3 regions of the Pseudomonas aestiva genome follow, and region 1 is predicted to be linked to each of the others. Evidence: predicted binding sites of a transcription regulator. Region 1 holds the regulator's gene; each other region holds the start of a gene.
What was found. Region 1 encodes sigma-54, which starts transcription at its own class of promoters, with help from an activator protein. Its sites were predicted from a motif close to ANTGGCATNNANNTTGCTNT; they were not measured.

Region 1 (5,506 bases):
CGGCCGGCCACGCCGACGAACTTGGCAGCCGCACGGGCGTGCAGGCCCAGCTTGTTGATGATGGTGATCTGTTGGGCAGGCATTGAGTCTGTCCTTGTCGAAACAAAACGGGCGTCAGAGATCGCGGTGACGAATCTGGACGTTCTTGAGCAGGTCTTTGAGTTCGCGACCCAGGCGATCGGCCAGATAGACCGAACGGTGGTGACCACCGGTACAGCCAATGGCCACGGTCACATAGGACCTGTTGTTGGCGGCAAAACGCGGCAGCCACTTCACCAGGTAATCGCGGATGTCATTGTACAGGGTCTCTACCTCGGGCTGTTGCTCGAGATAGTCGCGTACCGGCGCATCCAGTCCGGAAAAGTCGCGCAGGTCCGGTTTCCAGTAGGGATTGGGCAGGAAGCGCACATCGAACACCATGTCCGCGTCCACCGGCAGCCCGCGCTTGAAGCCAAAGGATTCCACCAGGTAGGCGGTACCGGGCTCCGGCGCGTTCAGCAGGCGCAACTTGAGGATGTCACGCAGCTGATAGAGATTCAGGTGGGTGGTGTCGATCTTCAGGTCGGACAGGTCGGCGATGGGCGACAGCAGCACCTGCTCGTCATGGATAGCTTCGGCCAGGGACCTTTCCTGGTTCGACAGCGGATGCCGGCGGCGCGTCTCGGAAAAGCGCTTGAGCAGCGCCTGGTCATCGGCATCCAGGTAGAGGACGTCGCATCGGATGTTGCGACTGCGCACCTGTTCGAGCAATTCGGGAAAGCGTTGCAACTGACTGGGCAGGTTGCGCGCATCGATGGATAGGGCGACCTTGGGCTGGGGGCGCTCCATGTCGGTCAGCGCATGCTGGGCCAGATCGGGCAGCAGACTGGCCGGCAGGTTGTCGATGCAATAGAAGCCATTGTCCTCAAGCACGTTGAGCGCCGTACTCTTGCCCGACCCGGAACGTCCGCTCACGATGATGAGGTGCATGTCAGTGTCCGCTCTGGGCCTCGACGACGATCTGATAGAGCGCCTGGCTATCCCTGGCCTTGCGCAGCCGCTCGCGGATGTCGGCGCGATCGAGGATGCCGGCGATCTGGCGCAGCAGGGTGAGGTGCTGCTCGGTGGCGGCTTCTGGGACCAGCAGGACGAACACCAGGTCTACCGGAGCGCCGTCCAGGGAATCGAAGTCCACCGGTTGCTGCAGGTGGAAGAGCACGCACAGCGGTTGTTGCAGACCCGCCAGGCGGCAGTGGGGAATGGCAATGCCATTGCCGAAACCGGTCGAGCCCAGGCGCTCGCGCGCCATCAGGCATTCATGGATGTGCGCCGCGTCGTGGCCGGGCAGTTCCTGCGCGGCCAGTTCGGCAATGCGTTCCAGTACAGCGGCTTTGCTGCCACCCGGCGCACCCGTCTGGGTGCGGCCGGGGGTCAGGATGTTTTCGAGTCTGATCATAAAGCGGCGATCGAAACCTCAGCGGACGCCGACGCCCTGCTGGCGTTCGATCGATTTTTCCTTGTGTTTAATCAGTTGACGGTCGAGCTTGTCGGCCAGGAGATCGATGGCGGCATACATGTCGTCGTGCTCGGCATTGGCAACCACCGCGGCGCCGGCGACGTGCAGGGTGGCTTCGGCTTTCTGCTTGAGCTTGTCCACTTCCAGGATGACCTGGACGTTGGTGATACGGTCGAAGTGCCGTTCGAGGCGGGCGAGTTTCTCGCCGATGTAGTCACGCAGGGCTTCTGTCACTTCAAGCTGATGGCCACTGATGTTGACTTGCATACCGCTTCTCCTTATTGCCGGGCTGCGATCGGCGAAGCTGCTCGCCGACATGACAAGGATCGAACGAAGCACGGTCACACATCAGGACGCGTCAGATGAGACGCTTGCGTTCGCTGGACGGAGCGATACCCAGGGATTCCCGATACTTAGCCACCGTGCGACGAGCGACTTGTATACCTTGCGATTCCAGTAAACCAGCGATCTTGCTGTCACTCAACGGCTTTTTCGCGTTTTCCGCCGCCACCAATTTCTTGATGATCGCGCGGATCGCGGTGGAGGAGCATTCGCCCCCCTCGGCGGTGCTGACGTGGCTGGAGAAGAAATACTTGAGTTCGTAGATGCCACGCGGGGTGTGCATGAACTTCTGGGTGGTCACCCGGGAGATGGTCGACTCATGCATGCCCACCGCCTCGGCGATGTCATGCAGGACCAGCGGCTTCATCGCCTCTTCACCGTATTCGAGAAAACCGCGCTGGTGCTCGACGATCTGGGTCGCCACCTTCATCAGGGTCTCGTTGCGGCTCTGCAGGCTCTTGATGAACCAGCGCGCTTCCTGCAGCTGGTTGCGCATGTAGGTGTTGTCGGCGCTGCTGTCGGCGCGCTTGACGAAGCCGGCGTACTGGGGATTGACCCGCAGACGCGGCACGGCTTCCTGATTGAGCTCCACCAGCCAGCGCTCGTTGTGCTTGCGGACGATGACGTCCGGCACCACGTATTCGGCTTCGCCGGATTCGATCTGCGAGCCGGGGCGCGGATGCAGGGTCTGGATCAGTTCGATGACGGGCTTGAGCTCGTCTTCCTTGATCTTCATGCGCCGCATCAGCTGCGCATAGTCGCGGCTGCCGAGCAGATCGAGATAGTCACTGACCAGGCGCCTGGCCTCGCCGAGCAGGGGGAGATTGGCCGGTAGCTGGGCCAGCTGGATCAGCAGGCATTCGCGCAGATTGCGGGCGGCGACGCCGGCCGGCTCGAATTGCTGGACGCGTCTGAGCACCACCTCGACTTCATCGAGATCGACTTCCAGCTCGGGATCCAGCGAGGCATGGATGTCTTCGAGGCTTTCCTGCAGATAGCCGTCGGTGTCGATGCCGTCGATGATCGCCACGGCGATCAGGCGATCGAGATCCGACATGGGCGCCAGGTTGAGTTGCCAGAGCAGGTGGGTCTGCAGGCTCTCGCCCGCCGAGGTGCGGGTGGTGAAGTCCCACTCGTCGTCGTCATTGCTGGGCAGGCTGCTGGCGCTGGTCTGGTAGATGTCTTCCCAGGCGGTATCGACCGGCAGCTCGCTGTCGCTGGGAATACGCTCGCTCCATTCGGAGTCGTCGGCCATCTCGTTGACGGCGACCGAGGTTTCCTTGAAGGTGGTTTCCAGGTTGCCCGCGCCCGAGCTCTCATCGCCTTCGCTCGAGGCTTCGCTCTGGTCGAAGTCTTCACCTTCTTCCTGGCGTTCCAGCATCGGATTGGATTCCAGGGCTTCCTGGATTTCCTGCTGCAAGTCGAGCGTCGAGAGCTGAAGCAGACGTATGGCTTGTTGCAGCTGCGGCGTCATCGTCAGCTGCTGGCCCATCTTGAGGACTAGCGATGGTTTCATGGCTGCGGAAATACACCTTGTCTACCGACGCGAACAGCGCCACCGAACCTCGCGAACCCTGCGAGCGTTAGCAAATTATATGCCTTGTTTCCCCGGGTTTGCCTAGAGGCGGAATTCGTGGCCCAGATAGACTTCCTTGACCAGATCGTTGGCGAGGACTTCCTCGGCGGTACCCTCGGCGATGAGCTGGCCGTCGTTGACGATGTAGGCCGTTTCGCAGATGGTCAGGGTTTCCCGGACATTGTGGTCGGTGATGAGCACACCGATGCCCTTGGCCTTGAGGTGGCGAATGATCTGCTTGATGTCGCCCACCGAGATGGGGTCCACGCCAGCGAAGGGTTCGTCCAGCAGGATGAACTTGGGTGCGGTGGCCAGGGCGCGAGCGATCTCGACGCGACGTCTTTCGCCACCCGACAGGCTCATGCCGCGATTGTCGCGGATATGGGTGATGTGGAATTCCTGCAGCAGGCTTTCCAGTTCGCGCAGGCGACCGGCCTTGTCCAGATCCTTGCGGGTTTCCAGGATGCCGAGGATGTTGTCGGCCACGGTCAGCTTGCGAAAGATCGAGGCTTCCTGCGGCAGGTAGCCGATCCCGGCGCGGGCCCGGCCATGCATGGGCAGGGCGGTGACATCCTGATCGTCGATCAGCACGCGACCCTGATCGGCCTTGACCAGGCCGACGATCATGTAGAAACAGGTGGTCTTGCCGGCGCCGTTCGGACCGAGCAGGCCGACGATCTGGCCGCTGTCGATGCTGACGCTGACGTCGCGAACGACCTGACGACCCTTGTAGCTCTTGGCCAGATGCTGGGCTTTGAGCGTGACCGTCATTGTCCCTGCCCCGACTGCTGCTGATCCTTGGGCTGGATGACCATGTCGATGCGCGGCCGCGGCGTGGTGACCTTGCTACCGTTGGCGCGCCCGGCGTTGACGATCTGGCGCTGGGTATCATAGACGATCTTCTCGCCTTCGAAGGTGTTGCCCTGTTGGACCACCTTGGCCTGGTCGATCAGGATGATGCGATTTTCCTGGGCGAAATACTGGATCGTCAGACCATAGGCCTTGACGATGTCCTTGTCCGCCGAAGGCTTCTGCTCGTAGTAGGCCGGTTTGCCCACTGCGGTGGCGACCTTGATGTTGCCCTGATTGTCCTGGGTCAAGGTCACCGTGTTGCCGGTGATCTTCATGCTGCCCTGGGTGATGACCACGTCTCCGCGGTACACGGCCACGCCCTGCTTGTCGTCGAGCTCGGCGCTGTCGGCCTGCACGCGGATCGGCTGGGTGCGATCGGTCGGCAGGGCCCAAGCCGCGGCACTGCCAAAGGTGGCGCCGAGGGTGAACAGGAAGGGGAGGGTTTTAACGAACCTCATGCTGGCCTCTTACGTTGGACAGCAGGAGCATTCTGCCGTCTTCTAGATACGCTTTCATGCCATTGGCCGTGGTCACCCCATTGGCGGCCTCGATTCTAACGGCTTGCTCGGTTTGCGCATATTGTTTGTCAGGAAAGACGGTCATGCGGGTGGTGGTCAACACCACCGGGCGGCCTTTTTCATCGGTACGCTCGACGCGCACGTCATCGATCAGCTCCGCCTGACTGCCACCGGGGGCGACCTCGGCGCGGGCACTGCGAATGTGCCAGGGATAGTCGGTGCCGCGAAAGGCCAGCATGTCGGGCCGGGTCACCAGGGTGACGTCGGTCGCCTTGACGTGTTCGCTGCGCTCCGCCTTGAGTTCGTACTGGATCTTGCCGTCCAGGCGATACTGGATCGTCCGGGTATTGAGGGCATAGCCGTCGATGGCGCTGTCTTGCGGGGTCGACGAGGCCGGAGCATCGACGAAGCGCTGCGGCAGGATGTTCCAGTAGCCGATCGCGATGAGCGCGGCGGCGATCAGGACCAACAGCACGGGGCGGCGCAAGCTGCGAAACATGAGGGTACCTGTGGTGGGCCGCACCAGGGGCGGCGGGTTGAACACGAGATTGCGGCGTATTAGTCGGGCAGTATAACCCGGCCTACAGCACCCCGGCGCGTAGCAGGTCACCCATGTTGAGGGCGCCGATCGGCCGGTGCTCGTCATCGATCACCACCAGCGCGTTGATCTTGTGCTCTTCCATGATCTTCAGCGCCTCGGCGGCGAGCATCTGCGCCCTGGCG
Region 2 (5,506 bases), 2.0 Mb from region 1:
CGCCCAGTGGCCAATCGGCTGGCTGTCGGATCGGCATGATCGCAGCTGGCTGATCCGGGTGGTCGCCATCGCCCTGATGCTGGCTGCCCTGCCACTGGCCGTGCTGCCCCATGTGCCGCCGGTGGTGCTGCTGCCGCTCGGCCTCATCGCCAGCCTGTTGCAATTCGTGCTCTATCCCCTGGCGGTGGCGCTGTCCAATGACCATATCGAAGGGGAGCGGCGGGTATCCCTGAGCGCCATGCTACTGGTGACCTTTGGCATCGGTGCCTGTATCGGTCCGCTGGTGGTGGGTGCGCTGATGAATCTGGTCGGACCCAACATGCTCTATGCCTTTGTCGTGCTCTGCGGTGCCATCCTGATCTGGCGCATTCGTCCGGATGCGGTCACCGGCAAGCACCTGGTCGACGAGGCGCCGCTGAGCCACGTACAGATGCCCGAAGGGTCGACCAGTTCGCCGCTGGCAGCGGCCCTGGATCCACGGGTCGATAGCCAGGTGGTGCATGACCAGATGCACACTGAGCCGGTCGTAGAGGAGGAGCCTGTCGAGGAGGGAGCACCGCTGCAGGAAGAGATCGAGTTCCTGCAGAACCCGCCTGAATCCAAGGCGCCCTGAGCGGTGGAGGAGGGCGTCCAGCAGTCGTGGACGCCCGGTCGGTCACTCGAACCGGCGGTTTTCTCGCTGCAACTGGTAGATGAAGCGCTCGATCTGGCGCTGGGCTGCGCCGGTCAGGCTGTTGAAGCAGACGCCGACGTCGCTGTATTCCATACGCTCCGGACAGGCCACGTGGCGAATGGTCACCGGGGTGTTGATCGTTCCGATGGGCAACTCCGCGCTGAAGCTCTGTACCTGCTGCCCCGTTTGCAGCAGATGAGTGACGTTGCCAGGGAAACGCAGCTTGCAGCCCGTGGCCGACAGATCGATCAACTGGCCTCGCAGCTGGATCGGGCTGTTGCCCTGGCTCAGCTCCGCCGTCGCCGGCTGGGTCAGCAGCAACTTGACCCGATAGGCATTGCGCCGCTGGTGATAGGTGAGTTCGGTGGGCAGGCCGATCCAGTAGCAGCGATTGCCATCCAGCTCGCTGAACTCGACCGGATGATTGATCTCCCAGGTGACCTTGATGCCTTCGTGGAAGCTGTCCACCCGGAACGACTGGCCCTGTTCGAGCAGACGTTCGGCCTCGCGTGGGATGAACTCATCCAGCGCGATCAAGCCCTTCGCCTCGTCGATCTCGACGACGAAGCTCTGGAATTGCTGCCCCTGACGATTGAAGGTGATCCGCAGCGGAATATGCTGCTGTTGCGCTGGCCGCAGGCAGGCCAGGATCTCGCCCTTGGAGCGATAGACCTGGGGTGGCTGAGCGGCATGGTCGCTAGCGGAAGAGCCTTGCACCTGGAAACTCCTGTAAACAGCGGTCAGCAAGGATACTGGCTTAACGCCATCTGTACAGTGAAAAACGCTGGCATGAGAATGCCCGTGATCAAGCCGAGCTCAGGGGACGCTGATAGCCGCCACCGGTCTGACTGCCGCGACGGTTGTACAGCGTGGGCGCCGAAGTGCCCTGCAGTACATTGAGCAGTTTGCCGACCACGAAGCGGTTGGCCTGGATGATCTGGCCATTACGGACGTTGTGAGCCTTGCATTGCTCCATGAGCTGCGCGAGCTGACTGGAGCGTGCCAACAATTCTTCCCCGTCGGGCTGCTGGGCGGCGTAGGCCTGCAAACCCTGCAGATCCGCTCGCAGACCATGGGTCTGGAGCAGCAGGGTACGCTGCTGAGCGTGCTGATCGAGCTGTTTGAGCAGGATCTGCTTGGTGCCCAGCAGGGCCTCCAGCCGATCGAGCTGGCGCTCGCTCAGGGCCTGGAACTCCTGCTCGATCAGGGCCAGCAGTTGCTCGCTCAGGTCGATGTCGTGGCGGGTGATCTCGAGCAAGTTGGCATGGGGCATGGCGCGGTTTCCGTTCGAACGTTAGTGGCGATCGTCAGAAAGGCCATGCCGAGCCGGGCGTCAGGACTCGAACGCCATCAGCTTGTCGGCCACCTTCTGGCTGTCGACCTTGTAGGAGCCATCGGCGATGGCCTGTTTCAGGCGGCTGACCTTGTCGCTGTCGACCACCGGCAGATCCTTGAGCCCTGCCGTCAAGGAGCTCAGTTGCTTGGCCTCGGCGCTCAAGCTGACCGACTCGCCGGAGGCGGTGCTCTTGGTAGCCTTGACGTCGCTGGTCTGAGCCGTGGACACGTCCTTGGTGGACGCCGCCTTGGTGTTGCCTATGCCCGCAGTAGAGGACGAATTCAGGCGATTGATATCTAGAGCCATGAGTGAAGATCCTCGTGTCGTCTCATTCGCATGTCCGGCTTATCGGCGTGCCATGCCGAAACTTTAGCCGCAGACCTGTGCGCCTTGTCACATCCTTCGACAGGATGACGCGCAGAGGTTCAGGATGCAGACGCCAAGGTACTCCTTTTGACTTCTTCGCTAAAGCGCCACCTCCACCTGCCCCTGATCGACGACCCGACCGCGGATCACCCGGTTGGAGCTCAGGTTGCGTACACGAATCTCCTCATCCTTGGCGCCTGCGCTGAGGGCTTCGCCCTGCATGCGGATACTGAAGGAAGCGCTGCGGGCATTGATCACCACCTGTTCGCCCTTGCGGATGAGTTCGGCCTGCTCGATAAAGGAGGGCGCCAGCACCTGCTCGCTGACCACCTGACGCTTCAGCTGGGTACCTATCACCTGCTCCAGGCTGGTCAGGTAACCCTGGGTCAGGGTGCCGACATCGCGCTCCACCAGGGCCACGTTCTGGTCGTCGAGCACCGCGCCACGCAACAGCGGCTGCTGAGTAACCACCACCGGGCGATACAGCTTGACCTGAGCGGGCACGAATACCGTCCAGGGACTGCCGCCTTCGCAACGCACCTTGACGTTGATCCGGCCCACCGGCGTCGGGCTGCCCTGTTGGGATAGCGTCAGGGGTTTGTCGCAGGCGGCAAGGCGCAATCGGGGATCCAGGGAGTTGATCTGGGTTTCATGGCGAGCGTTGGAATGGGTCTCCAGCAAATATTCCTGCACGCGCTCCTCAAGAAAACTTTCGACAGCGCCGATAAGTTCGTCAGATGAGGTGTAGTCGCCTTCTGCATAGGCCTTTCCGCCCAGGCATGTCAGGATCAACACAAGATTCGCAGCCCAGCGGCAAGAGTTCTTCATAGGTCGGAAACACGTCGCTTCGATCTTCATGAGTCACATCTAAGCAAGCCCTGTGCCGAGTTTTCCAACCGGTCCGTGGCAACGAGAGGAGTCGCCAAATGGCTGGTGTATTGGACGCAGTCAACCAACGTACCCAACTGGTGGGCCAGAACCGTCTGGAACTGCTGCTGTTCCGCCTGGACGGCTCGCAGCTCTACGGCATCAACGTCTTCAAGGTGAAGGAGGTGCTGCAGTGCCCCAAACTCACCGTGATGCCGAAATCCAGTCCGGTGGTACGGGGCGTGGCCAGCATTCGTGGCGGCACCTTTCCCATCATCGACCTGGCGATGGCTACCGGTCGTCGTGGGCTGGAAGACATCAACAACTGCTTCGTGATCATCACCGAGTACAACACCAAGGTGCAGGGCTTCCTGGTGCGCTCGGTGGAGCGAATCGTCAACATGAACTGGGAAGGCATCAATCCGCCGCCCAAGGGGACCGGTCGTGACCACTACCTGACCGCCGTCACCCGGGTCGACAACCAGCTCGTCGAGATCATCGACGTGGAAAAGATCCTCTCCGAAGTCGCACCGTCGGTCGAAACCGTGTCGGCCGGCGTCATCAGCGAAGTGGTACAGGCCAAGGCCGTCACCAAGCGCGTTCTGATCGTCGACGACTCCTCGGTGGCCCGCAAGCAAGTGAGCCGCTGCCTGGAAACCGTCGGGGTAGAGGTCATCTCCCTCAACGACGGTCGCCAGGCCCTGAACTTTCTCCAGGCGATGGTGGCGGAAGGCAAGCGTCCGGAAGAGGAATTGCTGATGATCATTTCCGACATCGAGATGCCGGAAATGGATGGCTACACCCTGACGGCGGAAATCCGTCATGATTCGCGGATGCAGAAAGTGCATATACTGCTGCATACCTCCTTGTCCGGCGTCTTCAACCAGGCGATGGTCAAGAAGGTCGGTGCGGACGACTTCCTGGCCAAGTTCCGTCCCGATGATCTTGCCTCCCGGGTAGCCGAGCGCATCAATGCGGTCGACAGTCACTAGGTGAAGGCGTCTCTATCCCGGTATCCAGAAGGCGGAGCGGCAGTGTCAGCAGTCAACGCGGATTTTGTGCTTTTTCGTGATTTCCTCGAGAAATCCAGCGGGATCCTGCTCGGTGACAACAAGCAGTACCTCGTCTCCAGTCGGCTCAACAAGCTGATGGAGACCGAGGGGATCAAGACGTTGTCGGAGTTGGTGCAGCGCATCCAGATGCAGCCCCGTGGCGGTCTGCGGGAAAAGGTCATCGATGCGATGACGACCAATGAAACCCTCTGGTTTCGCGACACCTATCCCTTCGAGGTGCTGAAGAACCGCCTCTTGCCGGAGTTGACCAAGAACACCTTCGGCCAGCGCCTGCGGGTCTGGTCGGCGGCCTGCTCTTCGGGTCAGGAACCCTATTCACTGTCCATGACCATGGACGAATTCGAGCGCAGCGCGGCGGGGCAGGGGCGTGGCGGTATGCAAATCGTGGCGACCGACCTCTCCGGCGCCATTCTCACCGCGGCCAAGTCGGGTGAGTACGATTCGCTGGCGATCGGTCGAGGGCTATCCCAGGAGCGCTTGCAGCGCTACTTTGACGTGCTCCAGCCGAATCGCTGGGCGGTTAAGCCGGCGATTCGCAGCCGTATCGAATTCCGCGCGCTAAATCTGCTGGACAGCTACGCCAGCCTCGGCAAATTCGACATGGTGTTCTGCCGCAATGTGCTGATCTACTTCTCCGCTGAAGTGAAGAAGGACATCCTCACGCGCATTCACGGTACCCTCAAGCCGGGCGGTTATCTGTTCCTGGGCGCCTCCGAGGCCCTCAACGGCCTGCCGGATCTCTACCAGATGGTGCAGTGCAATCCGGGCATCATCTACAAGGCCAAGTAAGCATTCGATAGAGGGTGGCAAAGCTGGATTTCAGCACATGGTCTTCGCGGTACTTTGCAGCTCTGTGTGCTATCTAGCTGTAATTGGTTCCTAGTACTAACCGTACCCATCCAAGCGACTGCTGTTGCTCGGCTTTAAACATTCCGGTTGGTATGCACGGTGCTGCGTTGGCTTTTATCGTCCACGCAACTTGCCGGCATGCTGTACAACCTGAGCACAGCCTAGTCTCAGCCACGCCTATACCTGCCGGGGGTGATAGGTCTTAAGTTCCTCTCCGCGTTCAGCCTGATTCGTTGCATCGCACGGGCATGTTGAGCATCTTGCGAAGCGTCGCAATGTGGTTTTCGGCAATCTCGGGCGTTGAGCGCTTTGCGGGGGCTACTCGATGTGCCGGGCGGGGAC
Region 3 (5,506 bases), 980 kb from region 1:
TCTGCTCCATCACCGAGCCCTGGTGCTGCTCTTCGATGTCGATGGAGACGTTCTCGTAGGGCTCCTGCTTCACGCCGTCCTTCTCGATGATCACCACTTCCGGACGGCCCACGGCCATCTCGAAGCCTTCGCGGCGCATGTTCTCGATCAGTACCGACAGGTGCAGCTCGCCACGGCCGGAGACCTTGAATTTCTCGGCCGACTCGCCCGGCTCGACGCGCAGGGCCACGTTGTGCAGCAGTTCCTTCTCCAGCCGGTCCTTGATGTTGCGGCTGGTGACGAACTTGCCTTCACGACCGGCGAACGGCGAGTCGTTGACCTGGAAGGTCATGCTCACGGTGGGCTGGTCGACGGTCAGCGGCGGACGGGCTTCGACGTTCTGCGGATCGCACAGGGTGTCGGAGATGAACAGCTCGTCCATGCCCGAGACGCAGACGATGTCGCCGGCTTCGGCTTCGGCCACTTCCACGCGCTGCAGGCCGGAGTGGCCCATGATCTTGAGGATACGACCGTTGCGCTTGCTGCCGTCATCGCTGATGGCGACGACCGGGGTGTTGGCCTTGATGCGGCCACGGGCGATGCGGCCGATGCCGATCACGCCGAGGAAGCTGTTGTAGTCCAGCTGGGAGATCTGCATCTGGAAGGGACCTTCCAGATCGACCTGGGGGGCCGGCACGTGGTCGACGATGGCCTGGAACAGGGCATCCATGTTGTCGTCCATCTTCTCGTGGTCCAGACCGGCGATGCCGTTCAGGGCGCTGGCGTAGACGATCGGGAAGTCCAGCTGCTCATCGGTGGCGCCGAGGTTGTCGAACAGGTCGAAGATCTGGTCGATGACCCAGTCCGGACGCGCGCCGGGACGGTCGATCTTGTTGACTACCACGATCGGACGCAGGCCGGCCTTGAAGGCCTTCTGGGTCACGAAGCGGGTCTGCGGCATGGGGCCGTCCTGGGCGTCGACCACCAGCAGCACGGAGTCGACCATGGACATCACGCGCTCCACCTCACCACCGAAGTCGGCGTGGCCGGGGGTGTCGACGATGTTGATGTTGTAGTCGCCCCACTTCAGCGCGGTGTTCTTGGCCAGGATGGTGATGCCACGTTCCTTTTCCTGGTCGTTGCTGTCCATCACCCGCTCGTTTTCCGCTTCTTTGCGGTCCAGGGTGCCGGACAGGCGCAGCAGCTTGTCGACGAGGGTGGTCTTGCCATGGTCGACGTGCGCGATGATGGCGATGTTGCGTAGATTCTCGATCACAGTGGTGTTCTCGGTATAGAAATGAAGGAGCTTCAGCCAGCAGGCTGACAGCCGGAGATTGCAAAGGCGCGAAACGCGGCCGACCGGTACGTGGCCGGAGGGCTAGAAAGGGTCGGGAGGGCGGTGGCGGATACTGCCACCCAGCAGGCCCGGCTGCTTAGGCCGGACGATAAACGCGCACATTGGCGTGCCCTTCGGTGAGCAGGTGATGGGCGTGCAGCCGGCTCATCACCCCGCGGTCGCAATAGAGAAGGTACTGGCGATTCTCGTCCAGTTCCTTGAAACGGCTGTTCAGCGCGAAGAACGGCAGGGTCTGCACCTCGATGCCGGGCAGCTCCAGCGGCAGGTCTTCCTGGGCGTCGGGATGGCGAATGTCCACCACGACCTGCCCGGGCAGCGGCTGGTCCACCTCTTCCACCTGCACGTCCTTGCCCAGTTCCTCGATCACCTTGTCGACGGTGATGAAGCGCGCGCGTTCCAGGGCGGCGTCGAGCACCGCCATATCGAACTTGCCTTCCTCGTGCTCCACCCGCAGGGCCTTGGCCTTGGTGGTGGGATTCACCGAGATGATGCCGCAGTACTCGGGCATGTGCTTGGCGAAGTCGGCGGTGCCGATGCGCTGGGCGGTGTCGATGATGTCCTGCTTGTGGCTGGCCAGCAGCGGGCGCAGCACCAGGGTATCGGTGGCCTTGTCGATCACCGCCAGGTTGGTCAGGGTCTGGCTGGAGACCTGGGAGACGGCTTCGCCGGTCACCAGCGCCTCGATCTGCAGCTGCTCGGCGATACGACTGGCCGCACGCAGCATCATGCGCTTGAGGATCACGCCCATGTGGCTGTCGTCGCACTGGGTGAGGATCTGCCCCACCACTTCCTCGAAGGGCACGCTGATGAACAGCACGCGCTGGGAGCGGCCGTACTTCTCCCAGAGATAGTGGGCCACTTCCATCACGCCCAGTTCGTGGGCGCGCCCGCCGAGATTGAAGAAGCAGAAATGGCTGACCATCCCGCGTCTCATCATCTGATAGGCGGCCACGGTGGAGTCGAAACCACCGGACATCAGCACCAGCACCTGCTCCAGGGCGCCCAGCGGATAACCGCCCAGCCCTTCGTGGTGCTCGTCGATGATGAACAGCCGCTGGTCACGGATCTCCAGGCGGACGTTCACCTCGGGATTCTTCAGGGCGATGCCGGCGCCGCCGCAGCGTTCGCGCAGGCCACCGCCGACATGGCGCTCGACGTCCATCGAGGAAAAGTCATGGCGACCGGCACGCTTGCAGCGCACCGAGAACACCTTGCCGCGCACCCGCTCGCCGAAGTGGCGGACGCACAACTCGAGAATCGAGTCGAAATCGCCCAGCGGATACTCGTGCACCTCGAGAAACTGGCCGATGCCAGGGGTGCAGGCCAGCCGCTGCTTCAGCTCCGCCAGCAGCCGCGGCTCGGCGAGCGCGGTCTCCAGGGTGATGTTGTCCCAGACCCCTTCCACGCGGACATCCGGATCCAGATCGCGCAGCACGACACGAATGTTCTTCACCAGCTGGCGAATGAAATTCTTGCGCACCGGGCGACTCTTGATGGTGATTTCCGGAAAGACCTTGATGATGAGCTTCATGAGCGGGAAACGGGGGGCGGGTAACGCGAAAGAAAAGGGCGAATATCATACCTGAAAACCATCACGCACTCGAATTCAGCCGACAAAATCACCTCAGGCGCCATTTGAGTGCAGTGATGAATTTTTAAGCACCAACTTGGTGCGCAGATACGTCGCCGATTGGCCTGAAAACGGCACGACTGGCGTCAGGAAGGGCTTCCAGCCCATTTGAGGGCACTGGCATACAACTTGCTCTCTTGTGAGGCAGCCGCCCCTGGGCCAGCATAGGGCGCTTTTCGTGGAACGCCGGTCGCTGACCAGGCAGTACGGAAGCGCCCCTCAAGGGCACAGCTGATACCGGGAGTACCGCCAACCGCTCCCGGCCGAAATTCCTCTGGAGGAAACCATGTCGAAGGCTGTTCAACTGATCAAAGAAAACGACGTGAAGTGGGTAGACCTGCGCTTCACCGACACCAAAGGCAAGCAGCAACACGTCACCATGCCGGCGCGTGACGCGCTGGACGAAGACTTCTTCGCCCACGGCAAGATGTTCGACGGCTCCTCCATCGCCGGCTGGAAAGGCATCGAAGCCTCCGACATGATCCTGCTGCCCGACGACAGCACCGCCGTTCTGGATCCCTTCACCGAAGAGCCGACCCTGATCCTGGTCTGCGACATCATCGAACCCTCCACCATGCAGCCCTATGAGCGCGACCCCCGTGGTATCGCCCGCGCTGCCGAGGAATACCTGAAGTCCACCGGTATCGGCGACACCGTGTTCGTCGGCCCGGAGCCCGAGTTCTTCATCTTCGACGAAGTGAAGTTCAAGTCGGACATCTCCGGCTCCATGTTCAAGATCTTCTCCGAGCAGGCTTCCTGGAATACCGATGCCGACTTCGAGTCCGGCAACAAGGGCCACCGTCCGGGCGTCAAGGGCGGCTACTTCCCGGTGCCGCCGGTCGATCACGACCACGAAATCCGTACCGCCATGTGCAACGCCCTGGAAGAGATGGGCCTGGTCGTGGAAGTCCACCACCACGAAGTGGCGACCGCTGGCCAGAACGAGATCGGTGTGCAGTTCAACACCCTGGTCAAGAAGGCCGACGAGACCCAGACCCTGAAGTACGTCGTGCACAACGTGGCCGATGCCTACGGCAAGACTGCCACCTTCATGCCCAAGCCCCTGTACGGCGACAACGGCTCCGGCATGCACGTGCACATGTCCATCTCCAAGGATGGCAAGAACACCTTCGCCGGCGAAGGCTATGCCGGCCTGTCCGATACCGCTCTGTACTTCATCGGCGGCATCATCAAGCACGGCAAGGCGCTGAACGGCTTCACCAATCCGTCCACCAACAGCTACAAGCGTCTGGTGCCCGGCTTCGAAGCTCCGGTCATGCTGGCCTACTCGGCCCGTAACCGCTCCGCCTCCATCCGTATCCCCTATGTGTCGAGCCCGAAAGCCCGCCGCATCGAAGCCCGCTTCCCGGATCCGGCCGCCAACCCCTACCTGTGCTTCGCCGCCCTGCTGATGGCCGGCCTGGACGGTATCCAGAACAAGATCCACCCCGGCGATGCCGCCGACAAGAACCTGTACGATCTGCCGCCGGAAGAAGGCAAGAAGATCCCGCAGGTCTGCGGCAGCCTGAAGGAAGCCCTGGAAGCCCTGGACGCCGGTCGCGCGTTCCTGACCAAGGGCGGCGTCTTCACCGACGAGTTCATCGATGCCTACATCGAGCTGAAGTCCGAGGAAGAGATCAAGGTGCGTACCTTCGTGCACCCGCTGGAATACGACCTGTACTACAGCGTCTGAACCCGCTGCGGTAATTGAAAGAGGCCTCCTTCGGGAGGCCTTTTCTTTTGCCCTGGGAAAATTGCCGCGACCGACGCCAGCGCGGAGCGGCCGAGCTGCCTACCTGCCCACACGACGCGCCTGCTACCCTTGATCTCCATCGCCCGGCCGAGATTCCGCCATGCCTCGCCTGCTTGCCTGCTGTCTGCTCTGCCTCGCCTGCTCCGCCCAGGCCGCGATCTACAAGTCGGTGGATGCCGAAGGCAACACGGTATTCAGCGACCAGCCCTCGGCCAATGCCAAGCCGGTGCAGGTGGCGCCCACCAACACCGTGGACAATCCACGACCGGCACCGCCCATCCCCAGTGCGCCTGCGGCGACGACCCCTGCCGGCCCGGCCTTCAGCCGTCTGGAAGTCAATGTGCCCGACGATGAGGCCATCCGCGCCAACAACGGCACCTTCTCGGTGGGGGTAGCCGTGGAACCGGCCCTGGGCCCGGGGCAGTCGCTGCAATTGCTGGTGGACGGCGCACCCTATGGCAGCCCCGGTCAGAGCACCCGCTTCGGCGTGGCCAATCTGGAGCGCGGCGAGCACCGCTTCGCGGCCCAGGTGCTGTCCGGCAACGGCGAGGTGATCCAGACCAGTGCCGAGAAGACCGTGACCGTGCAGCGCATCAGCGTCAACAGCCCGGCCCGCTGATGCGTCCGCTGCTGATCCTGCTGCTGCTCTGCCTGCTGCCGCCTGTCCAGGCGGCGGTCTACAGCTATGTCGACAAGGAAGGCAATCGGGTCTACACCGACCAGCCACCCAAGGGCGTCAAGGCGACCCAGGTGCCGCTCACGGTGCCCAACAATCTCAACCAGCAGG

Region 2: flgA (flagellar basal body P-ring formation chaperone FlgA) is a predicted target of sigma-54. The motif match lies at 3,244-3,263, and genes of this name have one in related genera.
Region 3: glnA (glutamate--ammonia ligase) is a predicted target of sigma-54. The motif match lies at 3,083-3,102, and genes of this name have one in related genera.

What each region holds. Positions count from the first base shown of each region.
Region 1 covers NZ_CP150916.1:1,351,262-1,356,767, forward strand. The annotation lists gene AABM56_RS06210 (HPr family phosphocarrier protein) at 1-83, opposite strand, end outside; gene rapZ (RNase adapter RapZ) at 115-969, opposite strand; gene ptsN (PTS IIA-like nitrogen regulatory protein PtsN) at 971-1,435, opposite strand; gene raiA (ribosome-associated translation inhibitor RaiA) at 1,454-1,762, opposite strand; gene AABM56_RS06230 (RNA polymerase factor sigma-54) at 1,854-3,353, opposite strand; gene lptB (LPS export ABC transporter ATP-binding protein) at 3,456-4,184, opposite strand; gene lptA (lipopolysaccharide transport periplasmic protein LptA) at 4,181-4,723, opposite strand; gene lptC (LPS export ABC transporter periplasmic protein LptC) at 4,710-5,282, opposite strand; gene AABM56_RS06250 (KpsF/GutQ family sugar-phosphate isomerase) at 5,365-5,506, opposite strand, start outside.
Region 2 covers NZ_CP150916.1:3,381,921-3,387,426, reverse strand. The annotation lists gene AABM56_RS15720 (MFS transporter) at 1-613, shown strand, start outside; gene AABM56_RS15715 (flagellar regulator YcgR PilZN domain-containing protein) at 656-1,390, opposite strand; gene AABM56_RS15710 (flagella synthesis protein FlgN) at 1,479-1,946, opposite strand; gene flgM (flagellar biosynthesis anti-sigma factor FlgM) at 2,007-2,315, opposite strand; gene flgA (flagellar basal body P-ring formation chaperone FlgA) at 2,475-3,068, opposite strand; gene AABM56_RS15695 (chemotaxis protein CheV) at 3,302-4,234, shown strand; gene cheR (protein-glutamate O-methyltransferase CheR) at 4,277-5,104, shown strand; gene AABM56_RS15685 (STY4528 family pathogenicity island replication protein) at 5,385-5,506, opposite strand, start outside.
Region 3 covers NZ_CP150916.1:370,474-375,979, reverse strand. The annotation lists gene typA (translational GTPase TypA) at 1-1,255, opposite strand, end outside; gene thiI (tRNA uracil 4-sulfurtransferase ThiI) at 1,413-2,867, opposite strand; gene glnA (glutamate--ammonia ligase) at 3,253-4,659, shown strand; gene AABM56_RS01720 (DUF4124 domain-containing protein) at 4,820-5,338, shown strand; gene AABM56_RS01715 (DUF4124 domain-containing protein) at 5,338-5,506, shown strand, end outside.